Regions from separate parts of the Nocardia sp. NPDC055165 genome, predicted to be linked through region 1. Evidence: riboswitches for the same ligand, from Rfam matches in the RefSeq annotation. Region 1 holds a riboswitch; each other region holds the start of a gene.
What was found. A riboswitch is a leader RNA that binds a small molecule or an ion and turns the genes downstream of it on or off. The one in region 1 is predicted to bind S-adenosylmethionine.

Region 1 (7,927 bases):
GTTGCCGTAACCGGCGTCGACGTCTTTCGTGTTCTGCCTCGCGATGGCCTCCGGGGTGGAGACGAGATCGAGCTTCAGCTCCACGCCGATCTGGCGCAGTTGCTGCTGCACCAGCTCCAGAATCGCCTGGTTGCCCGCGAATACCTGGCTGAACGTCACCGCGAAGCTGAGTCGCTCGCCGTTCTTGGCCCGCACACCGTCCGCACCGAGCGTCCAGCCCGCCTGATCCAGGATCGACTTGGCCTTGGCCGGATCGTAGGCGAGCCGTGCCGACTGATCCAGGTACGCCGGGGTCGCTGATGCCAGGCTCGAGGTCGCCGGTTTGAACTGCGGACCGAGCACGGTCTCGACGAGCTGCTTGCGGTCGATCGCAGGAAGCAGTGCCTGCCGGACCGCCGGATCACGCAGCGGGCCGCGAGTCACGTTGAGCTGCAAGCCGAACGGAGTACCGGGGTTGGATGTCGACAGGATCCGCCCGCCGGTGGCCTCGATCTGCGGTGCGTCCTGGGGCAGTGCGTCGCTGACCGCGTCCAGCTGACCGGAGGCCAGGCTGCCGGTGCGCACACCCGACTCGGGTACCACGGTGAACTCGATCCGATCCAGGTACGCCTCGCCCTGGTGGCCGAAAACAGCGGAGCCCCAGTTGTAGCCCGCGCGTTTGGCCAGGGTCACCGAGGTGTCCTGCTTGTACGCGGCGTAGGTGAACGGGCCACTGCCGATGTTGTCACCAGCGCACCTGGCCTCGGCCGGTTTGGCATTGGTGGAGGTGGCCAGGATGCCGAGCTGCGGAGTCGAGGACGCCTGCAGGAACTGGGCGTTCGGCTGGCTGAACTCCACGCGGGCGGTGAGCTTGTCGACCGCCGTCGTGCCGACATAGCTGGTGAGGTAGCTCGCTCCCAGCTGTGCCTTCGCGGCACCGAGCTTCACGATCGCGTCGAACGTATCGCGCACCGAATCAGCGGTGAGCGCGGTGCCGTCGCTGAAAGTGACCCCATCGGCCAACTTGAAGGTGAACACCTTGGCGTCGGGACTGACCTCCCAGCTCTTGGCCAGCCACGGCGTGATCGCGCCGGTCTTCGGGTCCTGATCGGTCAGCGAGTCGACGATCTGGCGGGCCACATAGATGGTCTGGTTGGTGCCCGACTGCGCCGGATCCGAGCAGGTCGGAGCGCCGGACAGCCCGTAGCGCAACGTGCCGCCCGGCTGCGGCGGACCGGCTTGAGCACCGGAGCCTGCGGTGTCGCTGCCACAGGCGACCACCGTGGTGACGGCGGCCAGTGCGCCGACGGCGGCGGCGATGCGATGACGAGGACGGATCACGAGACAACTCCAGAGAATTGGCGGCCAGCGGCCAGGGGACGACTCGGAATGCGGCGGCGCAGCTCGGGCGCCACCTCGGCCTGGAACAGTTCGAGACTGCCCAGGTACTCGGATTCGGTGCGGCCGTCACGTTCGGCGGACAGGTGGATCACCTCGTGCCCGAACTGTTCGTGATAGCGGCCGACCTTGTCGATCACCTGCTCCGGGCTGCCGACCAGCGCCGACGAGCGGGTGACGAAGTCTTCGACGGTCTCGAACACGACCGGATTGCCGACCTTGCGCTGCAGCGAGGTCCGCGCCTCGAACAGCGGGCGGAACACCGCGACGGCCTCCTGCGAGGTCCGCGCCACATGGAAGCCCGCGGTGCCCGCGCCGACCAGCGCATCGGCTGGGTCGTGACCGTAGTGCGCCCACCGCTCGCGATAGTGGCGGATCAGCGCGGCGTACGGCTCGATCGGATTGGTGACGTTCGCCGAGAACACCGGATCACCGTGGCGCGCGGCCAGTTCCACCGACTCCAGGCTCGTCGCACTCCCGTGCCAGATCCGCACCCGCGGCTGCAGCGGCCGGGGCAACGCCTTGGCGGCGGCGAGCGAGGGTCGGAACTGTCCCGACCACGTCACTTCCTCGCTGTCCCACAGCGCCCGGAACAGCTCGTACCCTTCCCGATTGCGCTCCCACTGATCCTCGGTGGTGACGTGATAGAGCTGCGCCTGCGCCGCGCCGTTGCCCTTGCCGATGATCAGCTCGAGCCGGCCCTCGGACAGGTTGTCGAGGGTGGAATAGTCCTCGAACGCGCGCACCGGATCGAGCAGGCTCAAGGTGGTGACCGCGGTGAACAGGCTGATTCGCGAGGTGAGGGCCGCGATATGGCTCAACACCACCGGGGGAGCGGCCGACAGGAACGGATCCTCGTGCCGCTCACCGACCGCGAACCCGTCGTAGCCGAGTTCCTCGGCGCGCCTGGCCTGTTCGACCACCTCGTGCAGGCGATCGCGCGTCGTCGGGACCACGCCGGTGACCGGATCGGGCACCCGCGTGATCAGCGTCATCAGTAGGAACTTCATGCGGCGGGCTTCTTCGGCAGACCGGGCGGGTTGATCCGCGACTCGGTGACCTTCTCCGAATTCAGGCCCCAGCGATCGAGGATCTTCTGGTAGCTGCCGTCGGCGATCGCGTGCTGCAGCGCCTTGTGGATCGGGCCGATCAGGCCGTTGTCCTTCTTGGTGAGCGCCGCGATCTCGCCCTGCAGCTGCTCACCCGCGCCGGAGAAGGTGGCGATGATCTTGCCGTCGCTGGTGGCGGAGTGATAGACGGCCGCGGGGTTCGGGCCGATGTAGCCGTCGATGCGCTTGGAGGCCAGCGCGAGGTAGTAGTCGGTGCTCTGCTGGTAGTAGGCGATGTCGACCGGGGGCAGGCCCTCGGCGACATTCTTCTCGTTCCAGCTCACCAGCAGCTGTTCCTGATTGGTGCCCGCGCCGATCCCGATCCGCTTGCCCGCCAGGCTCTTGCGGTCGGTGTAGGTCAGCGTGCTGTCCTTCGGGACCTCGAGGGCGACGGTGTCGGTGCGGTAGGTGGCGAAGTCGTACTTCTCCTTGCGCTCCTCGGTGACGGTCACGTTCGAGATGAACGCGTCCACCTCACCGGAATCCACCCGCACGAAGTTCTGCGACCAGTCGGCCACCTGGATGTCGAGCTTCAGGCCCAGGATGTCGGCCACCAGGGTGGCGAAGTCGACCTCGGAGCCGATGACGGTCCGGTCGTCGGTGGCGTAGAACCGCAGCGGCGGCACGGAACCGGCGGGACCGGTCACCACCAGCGTGCCGCGGTCGCGGATGGCCTTGGGCACCTCGGCGGCGATCGCGTCGACCTTGGCGGCGCGCACCCTGCCCTCCTGGGCGGGAGACAGGTCGTAGGTGATCGCACCGGCCTGCACGGTGTCGGCGGCCTCGGGCTCGGCGGTGCAGCCTGCCGTCAACAGCGTGGCCGCCGCGACGATGCCGATCAGAGTGGAGAGCTTCATCAGTGTCGAAACCTGTTCGTGGGAAGGGATGTTCAGCGGACGCGGGACAGGAACGCCTGCGTACGCGGGTGTTCGGGGTGATCGAGAACGCTGGCGGCCTCGCCCTGCTCGACGATCACGCCCTCGTCGAGGAACACGACCGTGTCGGCGACCTCGCGGGCGAAACCGATCTCGTGGGTGACGATCACCAGCGCGGTGCCGCTGTGCGCGAGATCGCGGATCACCGCGAGGACCTCGCCGACCAGCTCCGGGTCGAGTGCGGAGGTGGGTTCGTCGAACAGGATCAGCCGTGGTTTCAAGGCCAGGGCCCGTGCGATGGCCACGCGCTGCTGCTGACCACCGGACAGACGCCGGGGGTAGGCGTCGACGAAATCGGCCAGGCCCACCCGTTCCAAGAGCTGTGTCGCCTCGGCGATCACCTCGCCGCGCGGACGGCGCTGCGCCGAGACCGGGGCGAGCACCACGTTGTCGAGCACCGTGAGATGCGGGAACAGATTGAACTGCTGGAACACGAAGCCGATGCGGCTGCGCTGGGCGCGCACCGCGTGGTCGGGCAGCGAACGCAGGGTATTGCCGCGTTGGCGGTAGCCGATCAGCTCACCGTCGATGTGTACGGTGCCCGCGTCCTGCGCTTCCAGATGGTTGAGCACCCGCAGCAGTGTGGACTTGCCGGAGCCGGACGGCCCGATCAGCGCGACCACCTCACCGGCGCGTACGGCCAGATCCACGCCACGCAGTACCTCGGTGCCGCTGTAGGACTTGCGGATTCCGCGCGCCAGCACCGCTGCGGTCATCGGGTTGCTCCTCGGGGTGCGGCCGCACCGGCGGCGATCTCGGTGACCTTGGCGCGGACCCGCTGCCACGGTGTCGGCGGCAGCTCACGCTGCGCGCCCTTGGCGTAGTGCCGTTCGATGTAGTACTGCAGGATCGACAGCGCCGTGGTGAGCACGATGTACCAGACGGTCGCCACCATCAGCAGCGGCACCACCCGGCCGTTTCGGCCGAAGATCACCTGCACCTGGTAGAACAGCTCGGCGATCGCCATCACCGACACGATCGAGGTGCCCTTGAACAGGCTGATCACCTCATTGGCCGCGTTCGGCAGAATCGAGCGCATCGCCTGCGGCAACACGATCGTGCGGAACTGGCGCCAGCGTGGAATCCCCAGCGCCGCCGCCGCTTCGAGCTGACCGTCGTCGACGGCGAGCAGACCCGCCCGGATCAGTTCGGCCGAATACGCCGCCTGATGCAGGGCCAGCCCGATCACCGCCGCGGTGAAACCGCTGATCACACCATTGACATCGAACTCGTAGAAGCCGGGGCCGAACGGAATGCCCACGGACAGGCGGGGATACAGGTAGGCGATGTTGAACCAGAACAGCAGCTGCACGATCAGCGGGATCGAACGGAAAGCCCAGATATAGGTCCAGGCGATCACCCGCAGCACGGGATTGTTCGACACCCGCCCGATCGCCAGCAGCGTGCCGATCGCGAAACCGAGGGCGGTGCCCCACAGGGTGAGCTCGATGGTCACCCGGAGTGCGGCCAGGACCGACTTCGCGGTGAAGTACTGGGCGAAAGTGCCCCAGTCCCAACCCGGATTGGTGATCAGGCCGTGCGCGAACTGGGCCACCAGCAGTAGGGCGATCGCCGCGACGGCCCAGCGCCACGGGTGCCACGACCCGGCGATCCGGGGCAGGTCGTCGACGGGCGCCTTGTCGGCGGGGAGAGCGTCGCCGGGCGGTGCGGGCGCGGTCTCGGCGCCGGATACGGCAGACGCGGTCATGGGAATCCTTCGGAAAACAGTGGAACGAGGCACAGTGACCTCCACCCGGCCAGCAACGGGTTCGCGATCTGGCGGCGCTCAGGCCGGACAGGTGGACAGCAGAAAATCTCCTCCATCGAACCCGGCAGAAGCACCCACACCCCGAAACGGGCGGGTTGCTGCGACGTCGTAGAGCCAGGTCTCTCGGTCGCTCTGGATGGTTGTGCCCGGCCGTCGTGGCCCGAGCTGAATCAGCATGTGGCATATGCACTAGTGCGCGCAACGATAGAAATCAACGTGAGCGCAGAGGTTGGAACCGATCGTGGGCACCGGCATAATTGCCCCGGTTCGGCGCGGTAGGTGATTCGCGCGCGGGCGCGTGCGCAGGGGTCTGGGCGAACGCGTCCGGGCGTAGGGATCCTGCGGACGCGTCGTTGGGTCCGGTGCCGAGAAGGGGGCGGACACCGGGCCGCGGCGGCGGGTTCGCTGCGAGATTGCGACGCGCCGAACGGCCGGTGACTTCACCTGTCCGGATTCACCCACCGCACGCGGTAGCGTCGGCCTTCTCTGCGTCGATGAGGAGTTTCGCCGTGATCGTTGCACGTCGTTCCACCACACTGACCTCGCTGACGGCCTGCGCCGCCGCGCTACTGCTGGCCGCGCCACTGGCCGCCGCCGAACCGGCCGCACCGGTGACGCCCGCTGTCACCCGGGATGCGCCGGCTGTTCGGCCATCGGCGGGCCCGGGTGATCTGCTCGGCGCCTACCAAACCGTCGTCGAGACGCTGAAATCCCTGGGTATCCAGCCGTTCCTGTACCCCACGGTCGCCGCGAACTGCACCGGTGACGGCGCGGGTCTCGTGCCGGCTGTCGCGGGCGCGGTCCCTGGGCCGTGGCCGGCGAACACCCTCCCGATCCCGGGCATCGACCTGTCGGCCGTGAAGTCCGGCCAGACCCTGTTCACCTTCCTGCCCTACGGCCTCGCCCCCGACACCGCTGCGACGAAAACCTCCGGTATGCAGGTGGCCTGGCTCAATATCAGCACCGGTCGCGGCGGCATGGCTTCGATGGGCTCGATCGCCGACATCGTTCGCGCCATGGTCCCGCCCGAGGTTCCCGCCGAACTGCGTCCCCTCGCCGAAACCGCCATCCGGGACTTCCTCTTCGCTGCCATCCCCGTCGGCGGCGTTCGCGCTGTCCCCGTAGACACCGGCCGCGGTACCGTCCTGGCCGCCGTCTTCGGCACCACCGACAATGCGGGCAGGTCTTGCTTCTTCTTTCCCACCATCGGCATTACCGAGGTCGCCTGAAACTCGCGGGTCGGCGTCAGGCTCGGCATCGCCCAGTACTGGATCGTCCGCATGGTCGACGACGACGGACCGGTGTCCTCCATCGAGCAACAGCGTCTCACTTCGGACGGCAGGTACGTCACCGAGCGAATCGGGCTACGTGGTCAGGACCTTGTCACCGCAAATCGACCTGGTCAAGGTCGAAATCGCCTGGGCAGACCTGGATCTGGACATCGAACAGTCGTCAACCGCCGGAGTGGCGACGGAGGCGGTGGTCATGCCAGGCGGGTAACGGCGTCGTCGGGCGTCACCAAAGGTCGCTGTTTCCAGCGGAGGCGGCCGGTGCGGTGGCGGTGGTGGGAGCGGGTCCAGAGAACGAGGTAGTGGGCTACCGAGAGGGGGTGGGCCAGGGCTGAGGTGAGGTCGAGGGCCGTTGGGGGGCGGCGGGTTTCGATGGTGCGGGCGGTCAGACGGCTTGTGACGGCGGCCAGGTAGCCGAGTAGGCCTGCTCGGCGGGTTCGGGTGCGGCCGAAGATCGCGGCCAGTGGGGGAATCCAATAGGCGAGGGCGGCGAGGATTCCGATGGCTGCGCCGGTGTCACGGCGGCCGCCGTAGGCCGACCACAGCCAGCGGGTGTAGCCGTCGGTGAGTTCGGTGGTGCCGGTATACATTCGGGTGCTCGCGGCGGGGCCCGCGGTCACCAGGGCGGTGCGATGGCCTGCTCGGCGGATGGCGCGGGCCAGGTCCAGGTCCTCGGTGGCGCTGGCTGCTACGGCCGCGTGGCCGCCGCCGGCGCGGTAGGCCGCGGCGTCGACGGCGAGGAACTGGCCGCACGCTACGACGGTGGACGGGCGCAGGCTGTGATTGGCGGGGCCGACGGGCAGGGTCGAGGCCCACGACCAGGCCAGCAGGGGCTGGATGAGGCGCTCGGCGGTCGAACCGGCGTCCTGTCTCGGCCAGGCCGAGACCAGACCTGCTCCGCGCCTGCGCAATTCGGTCACCGCGGCGGCGATCGCATGGGGGGCCAGGCGGACGTCCGCGTCGATGAAGACCAGGGCGGCCGCGTCGGTGCGGGCGGCCAGGCGCGCGCACGCGGCGGCCTTGCCGGTCCACCCGGGGGCGGGGTGGGCGGCCGAGCGCAGGACGGTGAAGCGCTCGTCGTCGGCGATCGCGTCGAGTGCGGCTTCGTAGGTGCCGTCGGTGGACGCGTCGTCGAGAATCAGCACGCTCAGGCGGGGGACGCCGACCTGCGCGCGAAGGTCGGCGATCAGCGCGGGCAGGCGCTGCGACTCGTCGCGGGCGGGGACGCACACCGTGACCGGTTCGATCACGCCCGCGACCCCGCGCGGCAGGGTGCGCAAGGTGACCAGGTTGTAGGCGGCGGTGGCCGCGCCGAGCGCGGCCAGACCGGTGCCCGCCCAGGTCAGGTAGCGGGCAGCCGCGCTCATGTCAGCGGCCCAGTCTGCGACTGGAGATTTCGCGCCACATCTCCGAGGGGGAGAAACCGCCACGCGGTGCGTTCGGCGGGCC
Region 2 (7,927 bases), on a different contig from region 1:
GACGGGACCATGCCCCCGCCGGTGGCCGCGTTCGCGAAGGGCTCGGAGATCGTCACCATCGGTTCGGCGTCGAAGTCGTTCTGGGGTGGCCTGCGGGTCGGCTGGATCCGTACCAGTCAGCCGCTGATCACCAAACTGCTCGGCATCCGCTCCACGGTCGACCTCGGCACCCCGGTGATGGATCAGCTGGCCACCGTCCACCTGCTCGAGAACGCCGAACCCATTCTCGAGCGTCGTCGCGAACAGCTGCGCGCCCAGCGCACCGCCCTGCTCGACGCCGTCGCCGAAGACCTCCCCGGCTGGCACATCACGGTCGGCGCGGGCGGTATGTCGGTGTGGGCCCAGCTGCCGAGCCCGGTTTCCACCGCGCTCGCCGCCACCGCGCCCAATCACGGCGTATTGCTGGCCGCCGGACCACGTTTCGGCGTCCAGGGCGCGTTCGAGCGTTTCGTCCGGCTGCCGTACACCCACCCCGAAGCCGAGCTACGCATCGCCGTCAAATCCATCGCCGCGGCCTACGACGCCCTCACGCCCCGCGCCGCCGATCCGCTCCAGCCACTCACCTGCTACTGAACGCGCACGGGTTGTGCCCGGTGGAAGCCGGTTCGGGGCGCACGGTTTCGTACCCCGCCCCGAACATGAACAGCACCGAGGCCACCAACCCCAGCGCGGTCAGCGGCACCGCGACGGCGCCGCGTTCGGACGGATAGCGGAACAGCAGCACCAGCAGACACAGCAGCGAAACGGCGGCGGCCAGCAGCATCCCGGTCGCCAGCCCGTTCAGCACGCTCACCATCACCGGCACCGGTGCCGCACTGTGGCAATGGTTTTCGGCGATCTGCGCGGTACGGGTGTCGAACAATCCCTCGGCCAGGATGAAGCACAGCACTGCCGCGCCGAAGGTGGTGACCGCGATGAGGGCGGCGAGCACCTTCGGTGGGGTTCTGACGGTTCGGAACCTCGGCCTGTCGTCGATAGTGGAAAACTTTACCGACGACAGGCCGCCAAATCAGTCAGCCCAGACCGTTTCGATCGGTGTCGCGACGTTCGGCGGGGGAGTGGGTGTGCCGCCCGGTGTGCGCGAGAAGCGCGGCGCGGGCGCGTGCTGGACCACACCGTCGATGTCGATCAGGCCGGTACGGGCCACGATGTGCGGGTTCTCGGTGGCCTCGGTGAAGGTCAGCACCGGTGTGGTGCAGGCATCGGTGCCGTCGAAGATCGCGGCCCACTCGTCGCGGGTCTTCGTCAGGAACTTGTCGGTGAACAGCTTGCGCAGCTGTTCCTGACCGTTCGGGTCGATCTGCATCGGCAGACCTTCCGGGTCGATCTCCAGCCCGGCCAGCAGTTCGGCGTAGAACTGCGGCTCGATCGCGCCGACGGCCATGTACTTGCCGTCGGAGGTCTCATAGGTGTCGTAGAAGGCCATGCCGGTATCGAGCAGGTTGGTGCCGCGCTCGTCGGACCACAGGCCGACCCCGCGCATACCCCAGATCATGTGCGAAAGGGCAAGCGCGCCATCGATCATCGCGGCGTCGATCACCTGGCCCTTGCCGGAATTCTGCCGCTCCACCAGCGCGGCGAGCACGCCGAACACCAGGAACATCGAGCCGCCACCGAAGTCGCCGACCATGTTCAGCGGCGGCACCGGCCGCTCGCCCTTGCGCCCGATGGCATTGAGCACACCGGTGAGCGAGATGTAGTTGATGTCGTGTCCCGCGCGATCGGCGAGCGGGCCGTGCTGGCCCCAGCCTGTCATCCGGCCGTACACCAGGCGCGGGTTGCGGGCCAGCGCCTCGTCGGGTCCGAGGCCCATGCGCTCGGTGACGCCGGGGCGGAAGCCCTCGAGCAGCACGTCGGCCTTCTCGACCAGGTCGAGGATCTTGGCGACGTCGGCGGGGTCCTTCAGATTCGCCTCGACGATCGTTCGCCCGCGCCACTGGGGGCGTTCCATGAAGCCGGGCAGCTGGTTCGGGCGCTGCACGCGCACCACGTCGGCCCCGAGGTCGGCCAGCAGCAGCGCGGCGTGCGGACCTGGCCCGATGCCTGCCAACTCGATGACCTTGATGCCCGCAAGGGGCCCCTGCTTGGCGGTGGACTCCGTGCTCACGCGGTGACCTCAGTTCGTCGTCGAACGGTATTGACACTCCGACAATAGCGCTGGGGTGGCGGCTCGGGTAGAGCATGGGCGAGAATTCGCACGAGCGCGACTCGGCGTGGCAACGGGAGGACCCGATAGTGGGCGTGTGGGGTGAGGTCGTTGTCGGCCTTGTCATTCTGGTCGGCATCGTCGGCGTGATCGTACCGATTCTGCCGGGCGTGATCCTCATCTTCGCGGCAATCGCGGTGTGGGCGTTCATGACCGGCGGTACGACGGCCTGGACGGTGCTGGCGATCGCCACCGTCGCGCTGGCGCTCTCCGGCATCGTGAAGTACACCTGGCCGGGCAAGCGGATGCGCGAAGCCGGAGTGTCGAACCGTGCGCTGCTGGCCGGTGCGGTGCTCGGCATCGCCGGCTTCTTCGTGATCCCGATCGTCGGCCTGTTCATCGGCTTCGTGCTCGGTGTGTACCTGGCCGAGCTGTACCGCTTGAAGACCAACGACCTGGCCTGGCCCGCGACCGTGCACGCGCTCAAGGGCGTCGGCTTGTCGATGCTGGTCGAGTTGTTCGGCGCGCTGATCGCGTCCGGTGTGTGGCTCACCGGCGCGATCATCAGCTGACTACTCGATGATCGGCAGCGGACGGGTGTGGTCGTCCGCGCCGGGGAGCTGATTGCGCGGGATCGGGATAGTCGGATTCTCGGTGCGGGGTAGCGGCTCGGATTTCGGGCGACGCACCGCGGGCAGCCGGTAGAACTCGCGGGCATTGTCCTCGAGCACCGCGTGGATATCGGAGCCGACCACCTGCGAGATCAGGTCCACATCGCGCTCCTCGAACGGCCTGCCTGCGCGCGTGCCGGGCAGATCGCTGCCGAACATCAGCGCACCCGGGTTGACGGTGTGGATGCGTCGCAGCGTCTCGGCCACATCCATCTCGACCCGGCCGAACCCGGTCGCCTTCACCCTGGCGCCGCGGTCCACCAGGTCGAGCAGGTACGGCAGACCCTCGTCGGACATGCCGAGATGGTCGATCGAGAGCGCGGGCAGCTTCGAGATCACCGGTTGCAGCGAGGCCAGCATCTGACCGTCGATGTAGAGCTCCACGTGCCAGCCCGCCAGTTCGTGGGCGCGCAACGCCTGCAATGTCATCTCGGTGATGTCGGCGGCGGCGCGCTTGAGGTTGAACCGCAGGGCGCGTACGCCTGCCCGGTTCAGCGCGAGGATCTCGTCGTCGGTGGCGTCGAGATCGAGCCGGGTCACGCCGACCCAGTCGGGACCGAGCGCGGCCAGTGCTGCCTTCAGGTACGTCTGATCAGCGCCTTGGAAAGACGCGCTGACAACAGCACCGCCGCGAACATCGAAGTGCGCCATACGCTTTCGATAGTCATCGATCACGTAGGGCTCGGGGAGATAGCCTTCGTTCTCGATCAGCGGAAACCGCGGATCGATGATGTGGACGTGGGCATCGAACACCAGTACAGAATGCCTTATCTCTGCGGCGCGAGCGCGCTCAACGTCGCGCCCCCACTAGGACGGGACCACTGAAACCCCGAGTTCTGCCATGACAGCACACCCAACTCCCGCACATCCCGACCCCGAGGAGGGATCGGCGGGCCATTCAGGGCCGCGAACACGCGCGCGCCAGCGCGCCGAAAACTCAGGCCTTGTTCGGCTCGGAGGCGCGCAGCATGTCCTCGCGCTCCACGACCTTCACGCGCTCACGGCCTTCGGGCTCGCCGAGGGCGCGCTCGTGGGCGTCGAGGCGGTACCAGCCCGCCCAGGTGGTGAACGGGATGCCCTTGCCCTCGAGGAACTCGGTGACGGCGTCGAGCTCGGGCTTCGGCGCGGGGGCGAAGGCCTTGGCGTCGTCGAGCAGGCAGGCGATGGTCTCGTTGGCGTCGCCCTTGGTGTGGCCGATGAGGCCGACCGGGCCGCGCTTGATCCAGCCGGTCACGTAGGTGGCGGGCATGAATCGGGCGTCACCTTCGGCGGTGTCGTCGGCGATCACGCGGCCGGCCTCGTTGGGCACCGTGCCCGCCTGATCGTCGAACGGCAGCTGGGTGACGTTCTGCGAGAGGTAGCCCACGGCGCGGTACACGGCCTGGATGTCCCAGTCGGTGAAGTTGCCGGTGCCCTTGACGTTGCCGGTGCCGTCGAGCTGGGTGCGTTCGGTCTTCAGGCCGACGACCTTGCCGTCTGCGCCGAGGACCTCCGAGGGCGATTCGAAGAAGTGCAGGAACAGCTTGTGCGGGCGGTCGCCGTGGTCGCGGATGGCCCACTGCTCCAAGGTGTTGGCGACCATGTCGACCTGCTTGGAGTTACGGCGCGCGGCTTCGGAGCCCTCGTCGTAGTCGATGTCCTCGGGGTTGACGATGACCTCGATCGTCGGCGAGTGATCCAGTTCGCGCAGCTCGAGGGGCGTGAACTTGGCCTGCGCGGGACCACGACGACCGAACACGTGGACCTCGAGGGCTTTGTTGCCCTTGAGACCTTCGTAGACGTTCGGCGGGATCTCGGTCGGCAGCAGTTCGTCACCGGTCTTGGCGAGCACGCGCGCGACGTCGAGGGCGACGTTGCCGACACCGAGGACCGCGACCTTCTCGGCGTCGAGTGGCCAGGAACGCGGGACGTCGGGGTGGCCGTCGTACCAGGACACGAAGTCCGCGGCGCCGTAGGAGCCGTCGAGGTCGATGCCGGGGATGGCCAGGGCGCGGTCGGCGTTGGCGCCGGTGGAGAAGATGACCGCGTCGTAGAACTGGCGCAGGTCGTCGAGGGTGATGTCGGTGCCGTAGTCGATGTTGCCGAGCAGGCGGACCTGGTCCTTGTCGAGGACCTTGTGCAGGGCGGTGATGATGCCCTTGATGCGCGGGTGGTCAGGGGCGACGCCGTAGCGGATCAGGCCGAAGGGCGCGGGCATACGCTCGTAGAGGTCGATGCTCACGTCGGCATCGGACTTCATCAACGCGTCGGCGGCGTAGATACCGGCCGGTCCCGCACCCACGATCGCAATGCGAAGTGGGCGAGTCGCTGCACTCTGTTCGGTCATTTCTACGCGCACCCTTTGGTCGAGAACTGATTTGACGGCGTCAACTTAGCTTAGGCTAAGTCGGACATCCGCTTACTGGCAGCTGCCATCGACGTCGGCAGCCGACCGCAATCAAGGCGATTCTAGCTGCGGCGTTGCAGCCACCCGGCGCGCGGTGTAGCTGCCCGCGCGGGTCTGTCAGGATTACAGCATGAACGAGGAGCAAACAGGCTCGGATGACCAGCCCGTAGTGGTGGATCAGACCGACAAGCGTTCCATCGTCCCGTTCGTCGCGGCCGCGGTGATCGCGATCATCGTGCTCATCGGCATCGTGGCGGGTGGACTGCTCTCACCCGCTGAGAAAAATGTCACAGAGGCCGACCGTCTCGCGGCCGCCGTCACCAACTATATCGACGCGCGCTCGCGCAGCGACCTCCGTCCGCCGACCGGTGTGGCCTGCCCCGGGTTCGACGAGGAGAAATCCGGCCTCGGCGAACAGCTCGGTGGCCCGAAATCCACTGTCACGATCGACGGCAAGGGTTTCGAGAACGCCACCGTCAACGGCGACCGCGCCAAGATCGACGCGGCGCTCGTGGTCAACGGCAACCCGGCGGCGAGCAACTGGAAACTGACCCGCGTCGACAGCGCGTGGCTGGTGTGTTCCTTCTGAATCGTTTGACACGATGACCGGTGCCGAGGCAATCTCAGATCGCAAGGTCATGAGTGCCAGCGTCAAGCCCCGGCTCGCTGGTCGGCAACCCTCCTCCGCGGTGGGGTGCTCCGGGTGACGACCTGGCCGTGTGTTCGGGGATTTCCGGCACGGCAAGAGCGGATTCACGCAGGAGGATCGACATGACTTACGCCGGCGACATCACCCCTGAGAAGGCGTGGGAGCTGCTCACCGAGCACCCCGGCGCTGTGCTGGTCGACGTGCGCACCGAAGGCGAGTGGGCACACATCGGCATTCCCGACACCAGTTCCATCGAACGCCCTGCCCACTTCATCGAGTGGGTCGACGGCACCGGCACCCGCAATCCCGAGTTCGGCGTGCAGCTCGAGAAGGCACTCGCCGGTCGCCCCGACGACGCACCCGTGGTGTTCCTGTGTCGCTCCGGTCAGCGTTCCGCGCACGCGGCGAACCTGGCGACCGCGGCGGGCGTGGCACCGTCCTACAACGTGCTCGACGGTTTCGAAGGTGGTCCCGACGCGTTCGGTCAGCGCGGCAGCACCGGTTGGCGCGCTGTCGGCCTGCCGTGGCGTCAGGCATAAGGAGAAAAGCATGATCACCGGTGGTTCGTTCGACAAGCCACTGCCCGAAGGCGTCGGTCCCGGCACGCTCGGCGTGCGCGGCGGTCTGCGCCGTTCCGGCTTCGACGAGACCTCCGAGGCGCTGTACCTGACCTCCGGTTTCGTCTACGAGAACGCCGAAGCCGCCGAGGCCGCGTTCACCGGCGACGTCGAGCACTTCGTCTACTCGCGTTTCGGCAACCCGACCGTGGCCATGTTCGAGGAGCGCATCCGCCTGCTCGACGGCGCCGAGGCGGCCTTCGCGACCGCGTCCGGCATGTCGGCGGTGTTCACCGCGCTCGGCGCCCTGCTGAAGGCGGGCGACCGTCTCGTCGCCGCCCGCAGCCTGTTCGGGTCCTGTTTCGTGGTCTGTAACGAGATCCTGCCGCGCTGGGGTATCGAAACCGTGTTCGTCGACGGTGACGACCTCGACCAGTGGGAGCAGGCCCTCTCCGTCCCCACCCAGGCCGTGTTCTTCGAGACCCCGGCCAACCCGATGCAGACCCTCGTCGATGTCCGCAAGGTCACCGAGCTCGCCCACGCCGCGGGCGCGAAGGTGGTGCTGGACAACGTCTTCGCCACCCCCCTGCTCCAGCGCGGTTTCGAACTCGGCGCCGACGTGGTGGTCTACTCCGGCACCAAACACATCGACGGCCAGGGCCGCGTCCTCGGCGGCGCCATCCTCGGTGCCCAGGACTACATCGACGGCCCCGTCAAAACCCTGATGCGCCACACCGGCCCCGCCCTGAGCCCCTTCAACGCCTGGACCTTGCTCAAGGGCCTGGAAACCATGCCGTTGCGCGTGCGCCACTCCACCGAGTCGGCCCTGCGGGTAGCCGAGTTCCTGGAGACCAAGGATTCGGTCGACTGGGTGAAATACCCCTTCCTGGAATCACATCCGCAACACGCGCTGGCCAAAGAGCAGATGACCGGCGGCGGCACCGTAGTCACCTTCGCCCTCAACGGCGAAGACGGCAAGAAGCGAGCCTTCGAGGTCCTCAACCGCCTCCGCATCATCGACATCTCGAACAACCTCGGCGACGCCAAAACCATGATCACCCACCCCGCCACCACCACCCACCGAGCCATGGGCCCGGAGGGGCGCGCGTCAATCGGCTTGTCCGACGGGGTAGTTCGCATCTCGGTCGGTCTGGAAGACCTCGAAGATCTCCTCGGCGACCTCGACAACGCCCTGAGCTAGTTCGTCCGAACGTCCCGAGTCGGCCTGTCGCAACGGGCAGGTCGACGTCGGACTCGTGGATCGCCTACCGGACCGGGTCGTAGACCGCGAACCCCAGGTGGCCCGCGACGGTGGCCATGTTCTTGTCGTGGGTCACCACCGTGAGATCGTCCAAGCCGCTGCGCAATGCCGAGGCGAGATGAATGGCGTCGAGTGTCCGGATGTGCGAGATGATCGCTTCGGCTTCGTTCAGCACAGCGTGATCGATCGGAATGATGTCGATGTGGTCGATGATCTGACCTCGGTCGAGCACGGGCAGGCCTTCCCGGCGAAGGACG
Region 3 (7,927 bases), on a different contig from region 1:
GGGAGTGCACGATCTCGAGACCCGCGCAGCCCGGCAGTCCTTCGGCCAGCTCGGCCTGGGTGTGCAGGGGGTACAGGCGATCCGAGTCGACTCCGCCGACCACGCACGGCACCGCGGTGGAGGCCAGCGCGGCGGCGACGCCGCCGCGCCCGCGCCCCACGTCGTGGCGGTTCATGGCCTCGCTGAGCAGTACATAGGTGGCCGGATCGAAGCGCGAACACAGCTTGTCGGCCTGGTGCTCGAGGTAGCTCTGCACCGCGTACCGTCCACCGGTCCACGGGTCCTCGTCGCCCTGTGCCTTGTTGGCGAAGCGGTGATCGAGTTCGCCCTCGGTGCGGTAGGTCAGGTGCGCGATCCGCCGGGCCAGGCCCATGCCGGTCATCGGCGCGCGACCGGTGCCGTGATAGTCGCCGCCCTGCCAGTCGGGATCGGCCGTGATGACGGCCATCTGGGTGGTCTGGGTGCCGATCTGGTCGGCGGTGGCACGGGCGCCCACGGCCAGCACGAGCGCGGCTGAAACCCGCTCGGGCAGGCCGATGATCCACTCGAGCACCCGCATGCCGCCCATCGAGCCGCCGACGACAGCGCCGAGCCGCTCGATCCCGAGCACCTCGAACAACTGCGCTTCGGCTTTCACCTGGTCACGGATGTTCAGCTCGGGAAACCGCGCGCCCCATGGCTTTCCGTCGGAGGCGAGTGAGGACGGGCCGGTGCTGCCCTTGCAGCCGCCCAGCACGTTGGTCGCGATCACACACCACTCGTCGGTGTCGATCGGCGCGCCGGGCCCGACCATGCCCTCCCACCAGCCGGGCGCCCCGTCGGGCCCACCGACGACATGGGAGTCGCCGGTGAGCGCGTGTTCGACGAGCACCACGTTGTCCAGGGTGGGCGAGAGCTCGCCCCAGCGTTGCACCGCCAGCCGCACATCGGGGACGACGGCGCCGTTCTCCAGCGCCACATCCCCGATGGCGACCAGGCCGACGCGCCCGTCCGGCGGCGGCAGCAGGGCCACCCCGGTTCCTGGTCGGGCGATCGGCGATTCGGTGCTCACAGTCACGTCGTCGCCGCCGCGAACCCGGCCCGCAGATCGGCCAGAATGTCGTCGATTCCCTCGATGCCCACCGCGAGCCTGACCAGGCCGGGGGTGACGCCGGCCGCCAGCTGCTCTTCGGGCGTCAACTGCGAGTGCGTGGTCGACGCCGGGTGAATCACGAGTGAACGCACATCACCGATGTTAGCTACATGGCTGTGCAGGCTGAGCGCGTCCACGAACTTCTTGCCCGCGTCGACGCCGCCTGCCAGCTCGAACGCCACGATCGCGCCCGCGCCCTTGGGCGCCAGCTCCTTGGCTCGCGCGTACCAGGGCGAGGACTCGAGGCCCGCGTAGAACACCGCGTCGACGCCCGGCTGCTCGGCGACGAACTTCGCGACCGCCTCGGCATTGCTGACATGCCGTTCGACCCGCAGGCTCAGCGTCTCGATGCCCTGGGCGATGAGGAACGCGTTGAACGGCGAGACCGCGGCACCCAGATCGCGCAGCAACTGCACGCGAGCCTTCAGCGCGAACGCGGGCGCGCCCAGATCGGCGAACACCGCACCGTGGTAGCTGGGGTCGGGCTCGGTGAAGCCGGGGAAGCGCGCGTTGCCGTCGGCGTCGCGCACCGTCCAGTCGAAGGTGCCGCCGTCGACGATCACGCCCGCCACGGCCGCACCGTGCCCACCCAGGTACTTCGTCGCCGAATGCACGACGATGTCGGCGCCGTGGGCCAGCGGCTGGATCAGGTAGGGGGTCGCGACGGTGTTGTCCACGATCAGCGGAAGGCCGTTCGCGTGCGCGACACCGGCGATGCCGGGGATGTCGAACACCGCGCTGCTCGGGTTGGCGATGGTCTCGCCGTAGAACGCCTTGGTGTTCGGCTGGATCGCGGCTTCCCACTGCGCGAGGTCATCGGGATCCTCGACGAACGAGACCGTGATTCCCAGCTTGGGCAGCGAGTAGTGGAAGAGGTTGTAGGTGCCGCCGTAGAGGTGCGGGCTGGACACGATGTGGTCGCCCGCGCTCGCCAGGTTCAGGATCGCGTAGGTCTCCGCGGCCTGGCCCGAGGCCAGCAGCAGCGCCGCGACGCCACCTTCGAGCGCGGCCACGCGCTGCTCCACCGCGTCCTGGGTGGGGTTCATGATCCGGGTGTAGATGTTGCCCGGCTCGGCGAGACCGAACAGCGCGGCGGCGTGATCGGTGTCGCGGAAGGTGTAGGAAGTGGTCTGGTAGATCGGCAGCGCCCGCGCGTTGGTGCTCGCGTCGGGAGCTTGGCCCGCGTGGACCTGCTTGGTCTCGAAGGACCAGTTCTCGGGCAGGGAAGAGTCAGTCATGTCGTGCTCCAAATGGGTGTCAGCCGGGGGATCTCGTCAACTGGGTCGGATCGACTGGCAACAACACATGGGGGCCTCCTGCAGTGCGCGCTTGCTCTCGACTTTCGAGAGCCCGGTCATCACCCGGAGCACCCCACCGCAGCTGGAGGGTTGCCGACCAGCGAGCCGGGGCTTGGCGCTGGTACTCATGACCTTGCCGTCATGTTAACCGGAGATCTCCCGCGGGCGGAAACTTCCCCCGCATTTCCCGCCGAAGATCACTCGCCGGACGGTGTGCCGAAGCCTGGCGTGTCGTCCACCGGTGCGCCACAGACCTGCCGCAAGCCGTGGTAGGCGCGCAGCACGGCGTCGCGCGTGACCCGAACGGCTACCGTCGGTGACCCGCTCAGCAGTGCCTGTTCGGTATCGGCGACCGAGAGATGGCACAGCATCTGCCAGATCCCGGCCACCAGCTTCACCGTGAAGTCCTCCGGTGACGTGCCCATCCGCTGCGCGAGCTCGGTGCACACCGCGACGTTCTTCTTCTCCGCGTATTCCAGCGCGCGCGCGTTGACCGACTGGCTGGTGCGCATGATCCGCTGCATCTGCAGGAACTGACGGATGAACCGGATACCGTCCGCATCCGCCTCGGCCTGGACCACCTCCAGGTAGGCGCCGCACAGTGCCTGGAGTTCGTTGCCGGTGTTCGGCTGGGAGCGCAGCGCGACGGCGACGGAGACCCCGAAGTCGTCGATCGGGGCCAGCACGATGTCTTCCTTGAGCGCGAAGTACCGGTTGACGGTGCGTGGGGACACATCGGCACCCGCGGCGATCTGCTCGACCGTCGTCGCGTCGAACCCTTGGCTGTCGCACAGGTCGAGTCCGACCGCCACGATCGCGGCCTTGGTCTGGAGTTTCTTGCGCTCGCGCAGGCCCAGTGGCGCGCCGGCAGCCGGTTCGGTCGTCCGGTCGGCGCTGATCGGAGTGGTCGAGTCCAGCATTTGACCAGCCTACCGTGTCGGCCGCTTTATCTGTCCAACTAGGCCAATTGGCGCAGTCAGACATTTTTCTCTTGACGCCAATTGTCTCACAGTGCCAGGATTGGTCCACACTGATCGAGTGACGAGGAGTCCTGGTGACCAGCACCGAGATAGAAACGAAACATGTTGATTCCCAACAGAGTTCGATGCGGTGGTGGGCGCTGGTCGTGCTCTCCGCCGCCCAGCTGATGGTGGTGCTCGACGCCACCGTGATCACGATCGCCCTGCCCTATGCCCAGCGTGACCTGGGGATCAGCGACGGCGACAAACAGTGGGCGCTCACCGCGTACACACTCATCTTCGGCGGGCTACTGCTGCTCGGCGGGCGGATGGCCGACTACCTGGGCCGGCGCCGGATCTTCCTGGTCGGCCTGGTCGGCTTCGCCGCCGCGTCGGCGCTGGCGGGGCTCGCGCAGACCGGTCCGCAGTTGTTCGTCGGCCGAGGTCTGCAGGGTGCGTTCGCCGCGCTGCTCGCCCCCGCGGCCTTGTCGCTGTTGTCGGTGATCTTCACCGATGTGCAGGAACGGGCCCGCGCGTTCGCGGTGTTCGCCGGCATCACCGCCGGTGGCATCGCATTCGGGCTGATCGTCGGCGGCGCGCTCACCGAATTCGCGTCGTGGCGGTGGACGCTGCTGATGAACACGCCGATCGCGCTCATCGCGGTAGCCGGTGCGGTGGCGGTGATCGCGCGCGATATCCCGGTGCCCAGAACCGGCGGCTACGACCTGCCCGGCGCCGTCACCGTGACATTCGGCTTGGTGTCGATCGTCTACGGATTCAGTCGCGCCGCCGAACACGGTTGGCTGGCGGGTAGCACCCTCGGCCTGCTCGGGGCCGGCTTCGCCTTGCTCATCGCGTTCGTCTTCATCGAGGCACGCTCGGCGAACCCGCTGCTGCCACTGCGAATTCCGGGTGAGATCAATCGCGGCGGCGCTTTGCTGGCCGCGCTGCTGATCCCGATCGCGATGTTCGCCATGTTCTTGTTCCTGAGCTTCTACTACCAGAACACCCTGGGGTATTCGCCGCTGAAGGCCGGGATCGCGTTCCTGCCGTTCCCCGTGGGCATCGGGATCGCGGCGGGCATCACCAGTTCGTTGATGCCCAAGTTCGGGCCGCGTCCGCTCATGGTGGTCGGCGCGCTGCTCGGCGTCGTGGGACTGCTGTGGTTGGCACAACTGAGCTACGGCGACGGGTACGCGCTGAGCGTGCTGCCCGCGCAGCTGTTGATGGCGCTCGGGATGGGCCCGCTGTTCGTCGGGATGCAGGCCGTGGCCCTGCATCAGGTCGATGCCGAGGACTCCGGTGTCGCGAGTGCCCTGCTCAATGCCGCCCAACAGGTCGGCGGCGCCGTCGGCACCGCCCTGCTGACCACCCTGTCGGTGCAGGCCGCCGAGAACTACGTCACCGACAACCCGACCGTCGACCACCTGATCGAACGCGCCTCGATCTACAGCTATGACGTCGCGTTCTATATCGGCGCCGGCTTCTTCCTCGCCGCCGCCGTGGTGATCGCGGTGATGATCCGCGACAAGCCGGAGAACCTGATCGAAGGCGACGAACACGCGGCCGCGATACCCGTCGCGGTCTGACCTTCTCGACGAGGCCCGCGCTACGGCGCGGGCCTCTTGTTACCACTCAGTAGCCGGTCAAGGCCCGATCGGGTGATGACAGGCGGGCCGGGAGGGCTGTCCCGCACAGTGGGGCCTCCCGTCGCGGTGAGGTGGGGGACAGCAGTACGCTCGTCTTGTTTGCACCACACGTCCCGCAGACAACGCGGGGCATATACGTTGTCTGTTGGAACTGCTGGGGTCCGCTCACAAGCGTGTTCGCCTAGCCGTGCAATAAGGGCACCCACCGAGGAGGACACGAAGATCCATGTCCAAGATCAAGGTTGAAGGCACCGTTGTAGAACTCGACGGCGACGAGATGACCCGGATCATCTGGCAGTTCATCAAGGACAAGCTGATCCATCCCTATCTCGACGTGAACCTCGAGTACTACGACCTCGGCATCGAGTACCGCGACAAGACAGACGACCAGGTCACCGTCGACGCGGCCAATGCCATCAAGAAGTACGGCGTCGGCGTGAAATGCGCCACCATCACCCCCGACGAAGCGCGGGTGAAAGAGTTCGGCCTCAAGAAGATGTGGCGCTCGCCCAACGGCACCATCCGTAACATTCTGGGTGGCACCATCTTCCGCGCGCCGATCATCATCTCCAACGTGCCCCGGCTGGTGCCCGGCTGGACCAAGCCGATCATCATCGGCCGTCACGCCTTCGGCGACCAGTACCGCGCCACCGACTTCAAGGTCTACGAGGCGGGCACCGTCACGCTGACCTTCACCCCGGAAGACGGCAGCGAGCCGATCATCCACGAGGTCGTGAAGATGCCCGAGGACGGCGGCGTCGTCATGGGTATGTACAACTTCAAGAAGTCCATCGAGGACTTCGCGCGGGCCTCGTTCAACTACGGCCTGCAGCAGAACTACCCGGTGTACCTCTCCACGAAGAACACCATCCTCAAGGCTTACGACGGCATGTTCAAAGACACCTTCCAGGAAGTCTTCGACGCCGAGTTCAAGGCCGAGTTCGACGCGGCGGGCCTCACCTACGAGCACCGCCTGATCGACGACATGGTCGCCTCCTCCATGAAATGGGAGGGCGGCTACGTCTGGGCCTGCAAGAACTACGACGGCGACGTGCAGTCCGACACCGTGGCCCAGGGCTTCGGCTCGCTCGGCCTGATGACCTCGGTGCTGCTCACCCCGGACGGCAAGACCTGTGAGGCCGAGGCCGCGCACGGCACGGTCACCCGGCACTACCGTCAGCACCAGCAGGGCAAGCCCACCTCGACCAACCCGATCGCGTCGATCTTCGCCTGGACCCGTGGCCTCGAACACCGCGGCAAGCTGGACAACACCCCCGAGGTGATCGGCTTCGCGCAGGCGCTCGAGGACGTGGTCATCAAGACCGTCGAGGGTGGTCAGATGACGAAGGACCTCGCCGCGCTCGTCGGCGGCGACCAGGGTTACCTGAGCACCGAGGAATTCCTCGGCGCGCTGGACGTCAACCTGGCTCGCGCTCTGAAGTGAGATAGCCCCGGTTCGCAACCGCGAACCTGCACGGCTGTGAGAAAGCGCTCGCATCGAATCCGATGCGAGCGCTTTTGCGTCCGTACCCGGCGGTTGTTCCCACGGTGGGGTAACTCACGCTCGTTTCGGGTAGCTAATGGGTAGTCGTGCCCGTTGCATGGAAGCGTGACTTCTTCCATCGCAGCCCCCGATCGCCTCGACGTGCCACGCACCAGCTGGCATGTCCCGGCGATGCTCGCGTTGGCGCTGGGTGGATTCGGGATCGGGACCACCGAGTTCGTGACCATGGGGTTGCTGCCCGATATCGCGCGGGCCTTCGATATCTCCGAGCCGTCGGCCGGGCACGCGGTGTCGGCGTACGCGCTGGGGGTCGTGGTCGGTGCGCCGCTGATCGCCGCGTTGTGCGCGCGGGTGGCGCGCAAGAAGTTGCTGATCGTGTTGATGGTCGCGTTCACGCTCGGCAATATCGGGACCGTGCTCGCGCCGACCTTCGGCACGCTCGTGCTCGCGCGGTTCGTGTCCGGTCTGCCGCACGGCGCGTACTTCGGCGTCGCCTCGCTGGCCGCCGCCACGCTCGCGCCCGTGGGGCAGCGAGCCAAGGCCGTGGCCGCGGTGATGCTCGGGCTCAGCGTGGCGAATGTGATCGGGGTGCCCGGCGCGACCTGGCTCGGTCAGCACCTGGGCTGGCGTGACGCCTATGTGGTCGTCGCCGTGATCGGCGTGGCCACGGTGGCCGCTCTGTGGCGCTATGTCCCCGCGCTGACCAGCATGAAGATCACCAACCCGATAACCGAACTCGGGGCGCTGCGACGCCCGCAGGTGCTGCTCACCCTGGCTGTGGGCGCGATCGGCTTCGGCGGCATGTTCGCGGTCTACACCTACATCGCCACCACGATGACCGATGTCGCGGGCATGCCCATCGGCGCGGTGCCGATCGTGCTGGCGCTGTTCGGTCTCGGCATGATCGTGGGCAATATCGGCGGCGGCATCCTCGCCGACCGCGGCGTCGACCGCTCGATCTTCGTGGCCATGATCGCGATGGTCGTGATCCTGGCCGGGTTCGTCCTGGCGGCGCACAACCCCGTCACCGCCGCGATCGGCGCCTTCCTCGTCGGCGCCTCGGGCGCGGCCCTGGCCCCCGGCCTCCAAACCCGCCTCATGGACGTAGCCGCCGACGCCCAAACCCTCGCCGCCGCCCTCAACCACGCCGCCTTGAACATGGCCAACGCCGCGGGCGCCTGGCTCGGCGGCCTCGTCATCGCCGCGGGCCTCGGCTACACCGCCCCCGCCATGGTCGGCGCGCTCCTGGCCGTCGCCGGTGTCCTCCTGTTCACCCTCACGGTTTTCCTGCAACGCCGGTCGGCGCATAACACGCCGTAACCGATTGGTGCCCTTGCGTACTTCGTCATACGTTGCCCACATGCCGAGCCACCTGCACGAGGGTT
Region 4 (7,927 bases), on a different contig from region 1:
GCGTCGACGCCGTCGTACCAGCTGGGCTCCGTGATGTGCGAGGAGCTGCCCGCCTGTGCCCAACGGTCGGCGGCGCTCAGGTCGACCCACAGGATCTCGCCGTTGCCGACCTGGTGGCCCGCGCGGGTCACGCGGCGTGACGGCGGCCGCCGGGGCGGTTTGGCGCGTGTGCCGACGACGGTGACGGCGGGCGTGCCGGGCAGTCGCGTTGCCGGGTCCACGGGCTGGTAGCCGGGATTGTCCTCGCGGACGAAGCCGAGGACGCGGTCGAACGCCGACAGGCCCGGTGCGGGGGCGCAACCGTCCAGGCACAGCAGAGTGCGACCGAGCGCGAAGACGAGTTCCGCCGCGATCGAACCCCGCTTGTCCTCGTCGAACGCGCGGGTGAGGACCTGTGCGGGGACGATCACGATCGAGGTATCCGAGGGGCTGGTGTGCTCGGCGCAGCGGGTGAGGTGACCGACGTGCGCCGACTCGGACTCGGCGTAGAACAGGTAATACGCGGTGGCGCCGAAATGCGCTGCGGCGTCCTGCAGATCGGCTCGCTGCGCGGAAGGCAGAGCAGCCGATTTGATCGGTACACCCTGTCTGGCCCGCTTGGCCTGGATGAGTAACCGCACTTCGCTGGCACCTGAAGGGTCCTGCACGCTGTAGATGAAATCCGCACCGACTCCACGCCTGCCACGGGCCCGGTTACCGCCCTCCTCCGGTCGCGTCAGCAGCCGGAGCCCGCCCGATCCCGTCGCCTGCGTCGCCGACCCCCACGACGTGCACCGGCGCGGCGGCACGCAATCGGGGCACGGCGCGTCGATGCGGTAGTCGACCCCGGTGAGATGGCCGAGCAGGATCTCGGTGAACGTCTCCTCCTGCCACGGAAACAGCCGCGCGCCCAGGTGCTGCAGCCGGTATACGCTCTGACAACTCAGCCGCCGCGCCGCGATCGGGTCGACGAAGATCTCCGCCGGGAACTCAGACATCGAGTGGGATCTCGATCGTCGGGTGGAGCGCTTCGAGCTGGGTGACATAGGTGCTGAGCACCCGCTCGTACAGGTCGTCGACCTTGGCGTGGCGCACGGTGATCACCATCGAGTAGCGGATCGGCTGTGCGTTGACGGTGGGATGGCCGGATTCCCTGGCGGTGTGGTGGATGTCGAAGACCGGGTTGCGCAGGCTGTTGACGCGCTTGCTCCGCTCGGCGTGCAAGACGGTGTCCCACTTGTGGGAGTCACGGCGCAGCACGGCCTCGGGGTCGAGTTCGGTCGCGCGGAAGAACGGGGCCGAATCCGGGTGGATTCTGGTCGGTTCGGCGAACCGCTCGTCATGCGGACGGAACGTGACATCGAGGCCGCTGCGGGTGTAGCTGCCCGGGTCGGCGGGGTCGACCGGGGTAGCGAAGACCAGGGTCGCCCGAATGCGGACCATCCCGGCGGGAAGCGCTGCGGGGAGCGGAATCCGGGCGCGCAGGTACTTCGCGGGGGTGAGCTCACCCTGATAGAGAACTCTGGCTTCGCCGTCGCCGCACAGAACCATGTCGGCCAGGGTGGCGGCGATACGGCCGTGTCCTGAGTCGGAATCCGGTGAACTGGTGCGTCTTTCGGCAGTGTGCACGAGCAGGGCCTTCAGGTCTAGCGCACCGAGTTTCGGGCCGAACAGGGTGCGGGCGCCCAGTGCGGCGCGCAGGGCCATCGGGGCGGCGAAGCTGGTGCCGGAGTCGGGAACAGCGGTGCCGTCCGGTTCGACGACGTGGAACGGTTCGTGATCGCTGCCGCCGAAGGCGAGCAGGTCGGGCTTCACGGTGCCGGGGGAGCGGCCCGGCCCGATCGCGGAGTACGGCGCGCGATTCCATTGCGCTCCCACCCGATCCGACGAACCGACCGCGAGCGCGTTGACGCTGTCGGCCGGAACCTGCACGCGCGCATTGCCACTCGGCTTGTCGGCCTCGCCGTTGTTGCCGACCGCGATGGTGGCCAGCGTGGTGCCGTCGCTGAGGTAGTCGTCCCAGAACGCGGTCCAGGCGTGCACTTCGTCGTCCTCGATGGGGAGTTCGGGCCCGATGCTGACATTGACGAACTCGTATTTGCGTTGGCGCAGCACGGTATCGATGCGCTCGATGGCCGAGTACAGCTCGCACTGGTCGTCGTCGGTGTCCTCGTCGAGCACCTGATAGTGGTCGATGTAGCCGTAGGGGACTGGGACCGGCTGGACGGGGTCCACGCTGCCGAACAGCAGCGCCGAGGTGACGCGGTGGCCGTGGTCGAGATAGGTGCGCTGCGGCGCGGCGCTGTCGGCGAAGGTGTGGGCGTCGACCCAGCGGGTCAGCGGGGTGCGTGCGGGGATGCCACCGTCGAAGACCGCGATGGTGAGTTCCCGGTCGGTCGGCTCGGCCGTCGGCAAGGCCGGGCGGAACGTCGACAGCGCTGTCCTGGTGGTGGTGTCGCGTCCGAGCTGGGTGCGCATGCGCGGCATGCGGCGGATCACCCTGGTGAAGGAGTAGCCGGCGAGCGCGGCGATGGCGGCGTGGGTTCCGGTGACGGGGACGAAGGCCAGACCACCGTTGTCGAGTCGGCGGTCGATGGCCACGTCGAGATCGAGATCGCGGGAGAAGTCGAGCAGACCCTGCAGGGCGATGTCGCGATCGGAGTGCAGCACCAATTCGGCGACGGTCTCCGAATTACGCGGTTGCGCTGCGAGTCTGAGCCTGTCGGCGGCATTGTTGAGCCGGAATTCCGCCAGGCTGACGATTCCGATCTCGGCGCCGCCCAGCGGTGTGTCGGCATTGATCCGCGCGGTGAGCAACTGCAGATTGACGCGGGTCGTCGCCAGGAACAGCAGGGTGCTCGCCCGTGGTCGGCCGTGCTCCGGCGCGATCGCCACCGGCCTGCTGCCCAGTGGATCCAACTGCATCGATGTGAGAAGTCGTGTGGGATAACCACTTTTGGACAGGTACTGCGGATGCAGAGTGACCGCCGTGACCGTCTCGTCCTCCGGGCAGGCCGTCTTCGGCAGCGCGTCCGCACTCGAGGTGGCCGCGCTGAGCATCGGCGCGAGTCGGGCTCGCGCCTGCGCCACCGTGTACGGGGACTGCGGCGAGCCGCCCGATCTGCTGGGAGAGATGGGCGCGGTGAGTCGCTCACCGAAGCCGATCAGAAATCGCGGTCCCGCCACCGGTGAATCCCCCCAGCTGCCACGTTATTCCCGTCGATGCGTGAAACCACGAATGGTGTCGCGCGACACCCCCGTCAGCGCGCTGATCTGGCGCTGAGACAAGCCTGACACGCCCGTCAGCGTCTGTGCCAGCCGTAACCGATCCGTTTTGGGAAGTTCAGCTGCCAGTCGCGCGGAATGCTCGGCCATCAGCCCGGGCAGTAGCTGGTCCTCGAGCACGCAACGCCTGCGCAATCGCAACATCGCGCGCTCGATATCGTTGAACGACAAGCCCTCCGACGCCAGCGCGACCGCGTCCACCGCGCCGTCGGGCAGTGGCTGCCCGGCGAATCGGCGAATCGCCTCGCAGCGTTGCTCGGCCTCGGGCAGCGCGAACTCCACGCTCACATCGAAGCGCCGCCACACGGCCGGATCCAGCAGATCGGCGTGGTTGGTCGCGCCGATGACCAGGCCCCCGCCGGTCGGCCAGTCGTCGATCTGCTGGAGCAGCACCGTCACCAGTCGCTTCAACTCGCCCACGTCGCGATCGTCGTCGCGACGCTTGGCGATGGCATCGAGCTCGTCGAGCAGCAGAACGCACGGCCGCTGCTTGGCGTAGTCGATGGCATGGCGCAGGTTGGTGCCGGTCTTGCCGAGCAGGCTGCTCATGATGGTCGCCAAGTCCAGGACCACCAGCGGTAGCGACAGTTGGTGGGCCAGCCAGGCCGCGGCCATCGTCTTGCCGACACCGGGCGGACCGACGAACAGCAAGCTGCCGGCCGGAGTCAGATCGGCGGCGGCCAGCCGGTCGGCCTGCCGGCGTTCGTCGACGATCTGGGTGAGCACGTCATAGGTTTCGGCGGCCAGGATCGGCACTTCGGCAGTGGAGCCGGGCGGGATCACCCGCAGCAGCGGCAGTCGGCTGTCGCCGTCGACCGGAATCGGCGTATCCACTTCCGCGCGTAGGGGGTTGGCGCGCGTGGGGTTCTGGCGCAGCAGCGCGATCAGCGCATCGGCCAGTTCGGGACTGGCATGCCGGTGGCGGCGCGCGGCGCGGCGCACGAACATTGCGACGTCCTGCTCGCGCCCGGCGAGCGCCAACCTGGCCAGGTGGACGAATTCGTCGGGTAGATCGGCGCTCACGTCCGCCGAAGTGGAGCTCAAGGCGTGTGACATGGTCTTCTTCCGATCAACTACGTGGACTATTTTCGCTTCACTCGATCGTACGGCGTCCATCACGGGCAAAGTTCACCCCTTGTGTACCGGTTTGACATCGGACCCCACCCGCAGCGCCACATTGATCTGCCGAGCCCTCAGCGCAGCGATTCCCTTCGTCGGATGCTAGTTCCGCCACGCCCCCTCATGGGCGATTCCCTTCGCGTCGGGCGTGCCTCGAAGCGTGCGGCGCGGTGCCTATGCGATGCCGAGCGTCCAGACCAGCGCCATGGTGAACGGGTGGCCGCGCAGGTCGGCCCACTTGGGTTTCGCCGCGAGCCAGGCGTCGTCCACCAGGGCCTCGGCCGCTTCGGTGAGGACCCAGCCCGCGTCGGTGCCCGCGGTGATGTGCTCGCTCAGCAGGTGCAGGTGGGTGCTGATCGCGATCGGATCGCCCCCAGCCGGGGTGTAGTGCGTCGGCATTCCGGTGACCATCATGAACTGTGGGTGGTAGCTGACGTGGGCGAACGTGGCTCCTGGGACAGCCAGCCGCGCGGCCTCGGCGTAGAACGGGCGCAGGTCCGGCAGATGTTCGTCGATCAGTGAGGAGATCACGAGATCGTAAGTGCCGCTGGGCAATTCGGTGGCACACACGTCGGCCCTGGTGAGTGTGCGGTGTACACCGCGTACGCGGGCACGGGCCAGCATGCCCGCGCTCAGATCGACGCCGTCGATCTCGGCGCTACTGCGGCTGCGCAACCACGCGCCGGTTCGCCCCGTCCCGCAACCCAGGTCGACCGCCTGGCGCACTCCCGCCCAATCCGGGCGGCGAAGCCGATCCAGCAGCGCCGAGTCCATCTCGTCCATCACGGTGCGCTCGTAGGTGTCGGCCCAGCCGTCGTAGCCGGTGGCGACATCGACGGTGGGGTAGTGGCGTCGGTCGAAATCGGCGAAGGCAGGCATCACCGGAGTGTCGCAAAGGAAAGCGCACGTGGACAACCGATTTCCCGCTGCGGGTCGCGACGGTCCGACCGCCGCGCCGAACCGGGAGATCTCGTGCGTGGCCGGGGTCGGCTCCGAGCGCGCCGGCGATCGGTGGTTGACAGGTCCGGTGGTCGTCTGTCACTCTCGTTGCAGGTCACGAGTACCAGCGTTCAGCCCCGGCTTGCTGGTCGGCAACCCTCCTCCGCGGTGGGGTGCTCCGGGTGACGACCAGGCTGACGTCCGAATTGGGCGCGGCAAGCGCGGGCCACCTCTTCAGGAGCGGGTCCCTGAGCCGACGGGATTTCGTCATGACTGCTGTAATCGACCCCACCTGTGCCATCGCCGCCGTTTCCGGTGCCGACCTGCAGGTTCCGCTCGTTCAGGGCGGTACCAGCTCCTACGCCAACTTCGACTACGCGGCGAGTGCGCCGGCGTTGAAGCAGGTCACCGACCGGATTTCGCAGTTGCTGCCGTTCTACGCCAGCGTGCACCGGGGCGCGGGATACGCCTCGCGGATCTCCACCGAGTGCTACGAGGCCTCGCGTGGGTCCGTTGCCCGGTTCCTCGACGCCGACGACGACCAGGTCGTGGTGTTCACGCGCAACACCACCGATTCGCTGAACCTGCTGGCCGGGTGCGTGCCAGGGGAGACCGTGGTACTCGATATCGAGCACCACGCCAACTTCCTGCCGTGGGCGAAGCACGGTCGTCGCGTCGTGCGAGCCGCCGCCACGGTCGAGGAGACGATTCAGCGTGTCGTCGCCGAGCTGTGCAGCAAGCCTGCCGCGCTGCTCGCGGTGACCGGCGCGTCCAACGTCACCGGTGAGGTGCTGCCGCTGGAACGGTTCGCGACCATCGCCCACCTGTGTGGTGCGCGCATCCTCGTCGACGCCGCGCAGCTGGCTCCGCATCGCCGGATCTCCCTGCGCGAGACCGGGATCGACTACCTCGCCTTCTCCGGACACAAGCTGTACGCGCCGTTCGGTTCGGGTGTGCTCGTCGGCCGGCGCGACTGGCTGGACGAGGGCGAGCCCTACCTGGCCGGTGGTGGTGCGGTGCGCAATGTCGGTGTGACAGAGGTCGAATGGGCGTGCGCGCCGCAGCGGCACGAAGCCGGTTCGCCGAATGTCCTCGGCGCGGCCGCTATTGCCGCTGCCTGCGATGCGCTGGCCGCCATCGATCCCACCGAACTCGTCGCGCACGAGCGCTTTCTGGCCGACCGGCTGCGTGACGGCCTGTCCGCGATCCCCGGCGTCGACCTGGTCGGTATCTGGTCCGACAGTCCCGACTGTGTGGGCATCGTCGCCTTCACGATCGCCGATGTCGCCCCTGGCAAAGTCGCCGCGTACCTCTCCGCCGAACACGCCATCGGCGTGCGCGACGGCCGCTTCTGCGCGCACCCCCTCCTCGCGAGCCTCGGCCTCGACGCCGCCCTCCGAGCCAGCATCGGCCTCGGCACCACCGCCGCCGATGTAGACCGCTTGATCAGTGCCGTAGCCACCCTGGTCAGCCACGGCCCCGCCTGGAATTACGCCGCCACCGACGGGCACTGGAACCCGACCCCCGAAACCCGTCCCCTCAGCGCCTCTTCCCCCGAAGGCGCCGCCCCCTGCCTGATCGGCTGAACTCGTCACAGGCGAGATTCGCCGAACGTCGGCCGTCGAGACCTGCTCTCGGCGGCCGATATTCGTTTTCCGTCGAGTGGTATCCGTCCGAGAACCCGACCGACCGCTTCTCGGAAATTCCAGGTTTGGACTGCCTCCCAGCTGGGTAACGCCTGTCGAACCCGTCGCGATGAAGCCCCCGAGATTGCCCGACAATCAAAGGGGACACCGTGACTCGACCGATTCAGCCGCCCGATCCGTGGGCTCGTCCGCCCCGCCGACCCGAAAAGAAGCGGCGTTGGCCGTTGCTGGCCGGGATCGGAGTCGCCGGCGTGCTCGGTCTCTCGGTCGTCGCCGGTCTCAGTGACGACAACCCCTCACCGGCCGCGCGGACATCACCCACCTCGACCCCCCGCGTCGTTGAATCATCGACCACGGCCAAGCCGTCGACGACCACCGCCGCCCCGACCACCACGGCGTCCACCGCCCCGACCACCACGATCGATCTCCCGCCGTCACCCATCGCACCCACCACCACTGCACCCACCACCACGATCGCGGCGCCGGCTCCACCGCCGGTCATCGTCCCCGTCCCGACCACCACCGTCGACCTCCCCGCCCCACGGGTGGCAGCCGTCCCGGAGCCCGAAGCGCCCGCGCCCGCCAGCGCCTACTACAAGAACTGCGCCGCTGCCAGAGCCGCCGGCGCAGCCCCGCTGCGCACAGGCGATCCCGGCTACCGCTCCGGCCTGGACCGAGACGGCGACGGCGTGGCCTGCGAATAGCGCCGATCAGATGCCGAGGCTGCCAGGCATCAGTCGAGGTCCGCGTCGAGGGCGTCCCAGGTGATGGTGACGTCGAGCGGATCAGTGATGGCGATCGCGAGGGGATTGTGCGAGCGGAACCGGGTTTCGGTGGAGATGTAGACGCCTGCGGTATTGAGACGAAGGATCTCGATGGATTTCACGCGGCCGTCGTTGTTCTCCATGCGGACGATCCAGTACTGCTCGATTCCCAGGCGGGCGTATTCCGCCCGTTTA

Region 2: linked by a shared signal. The riboswitch ahead of ACWFRF_RS21335 (rhodanese-like domain-containing protein) and the one ahead of ACWFRF_RS23165 (amino acid ABC transporter permease) in region 1 are both predicted to bind S-adenosylmethionine.
Region 3: linked by a shared signal. The riboswitch ahead of ACWFRF_RS33510 (bifunctional o-acetylhomoserine/o-acetylserine sulfhydrylase) and the one ahead of ACWFRF_RS23165 (amino acid ABC transporter permease) in region 1 are both predicted to bind S-adenosylmethionine.
Region 4: linked by a shared signal. The riboswitch ahead of ACWFRF_RS28315 (aminotransferase class V-fold PLP-dependent enzyme) and the one ahead of ACWFRF_RS23165 (amino acid ABC transporter permease) in region 1 are both predicted to bind S-adenosylmethionine.

The regions. Positions count from the first base shown of each region.
Region 1 covers NZ_JBSGSS010000011.1:148,254-156,180, forward strand. Annotated here, with positions in the region: gene ACWFRF_RS23145 (ABC transporter substrate-binding protein) at 1-1,320, opposite strand, end outside; gene ACWFRF_RS23150 (LLM class flavin-dependent oxidoreductase) at 1,317-2,387, opposite strand; gene ACWFRF_RS23155 (ABC transporter substrate-binding protein) at 2,384-3,343, opposite strand; gene ACWFRF_RS23160 (amino acid ABC transporter ATP-binding protein) at 3,376-4,137, opposite strand; gene ACWFRF_RS23165 (amino acid ABC transporter permease) at 4,134-5,129, opposite strand; SAM riboswitch class I at 5,239-5,332, opposite strand; gene ACWFRF_RS23170 (hypothetical protein) at 5,699-6,418, shown strand; gene ACWFRF_RS23175 (glycosyltransferase family 2 protein) at 6,673-7,845, opposite strand; gene ACWFRF_RS23180 (LppM family (lipo)protein) at 7,847-7,927, opposite strand, start outside.
Region 2 covers NZ_JBSGSS010000010.1:64,933-72,859, forward strand. Annotated here, with positions in the region: gene yczR (MocR-like transcription factor YczR) at 1-573, shown strand, start outside; gene ACWFRF_RS21305 (hypothetical protein) at 560-931, opposite strand; gene ACWFRF_RS21310 (CaiB/BaiF CoA transferase family protein) at 1,010-2,107, opposite strand; gene ACWFRF_RS21315 (DUF456 domain-containing protein) at 2,236-2,718, shown strand; gene ACWFRF_RS21320 (amidohydrolase family protein) at 2,719-3,570, opposite strand; gene ACWFRF_RS21325 (FAD-dependent oxidoreductase) at 3,755-5,143, opposite strand; gene ACWFRF_RS21330 (Rv0361 family membrane protein) at 5,334-5,792, shown strand; SAM riboswitch class IV at 5,838-5,957, shown strand; gene ACWFRF_RS21335 (rhodanese-like domain-containing protein) at 5,975-6,391, shown strand; gene ACWFRF_RS21340 (O-succinylhomoserine sulfhydrylase) at 6,402-7,610, shown strand; gene ACWFRF_RS21345 (PIN domain-containing protein) at 7,675-7,927, opposite strand, start outside.
Region 3 covers NZ_JBSGSS010000027.1:35,640-43,566, reverse strand. Annotated here, with positions in the region: gene metX (homoserine O-acetyltransferase MetX) at 1-1,057, opposite strand, end outside; gene ACWFRF_RS33510 (bifunctional o-acetylhomoserine/o-acetylserine sulfhydrylase) at 1,054-2,370, opposite strand; SAM riboswitch class IV at 2,453-2,563, opposite strand; gene ACWFRF_RS33505 (TetR family transcriptional regulator) at 2,628-3,350, opposite strand; gene ACWFRF_RS33500 (MFS transporter) at 3,485-4,978, shown strand; gene ACWFRF_RS33495 (NADP-dependent isocitrate dehydrogenase) at 5,265-6,482, shown strand; gene ACWFRF_RS33490 (MFS transporter) at 6,714-7,862, shown strand; gene ACWFRF_RS33485 (hypothetical protein) at 7,903-7,927, shown strand, end outside.
Region 4 covers NZ_JBSGSS010000016.1:181,684-189,610, forward strand. Annotated here, with positions in the region: gene ACWFRF_RS28295 (hypothetical protein) at 1-977, opposite strand, end outside; gene ACWFRF_RS28300 (S8 family peptidase) at 970-3,165, opposite strand; gene ACWFRF_RS28305 (AAA family ATPase) at 3,190-4,320, opposite strand; gene ACWFRF_RS28310 (class I SAM-dependent DNA methyltransferase) at 4,558-5,262, opposite strand; SAM riboswitch class IV at 5,436-5,550, shown strand; gene ACWFRF_RS28315 (aminotransferase class V-fold PLP-dependent enzyme) at 5,592-6,908, shown strand; gene ACWFRF_RS28320 (excalibur calcium-binding domain-containing protein) at 7,118-7,672, shown strand; gene ACWFRF_RS28325 (Uma2 family endonuclease) at 7,702-7,927, opposite strand, start outside.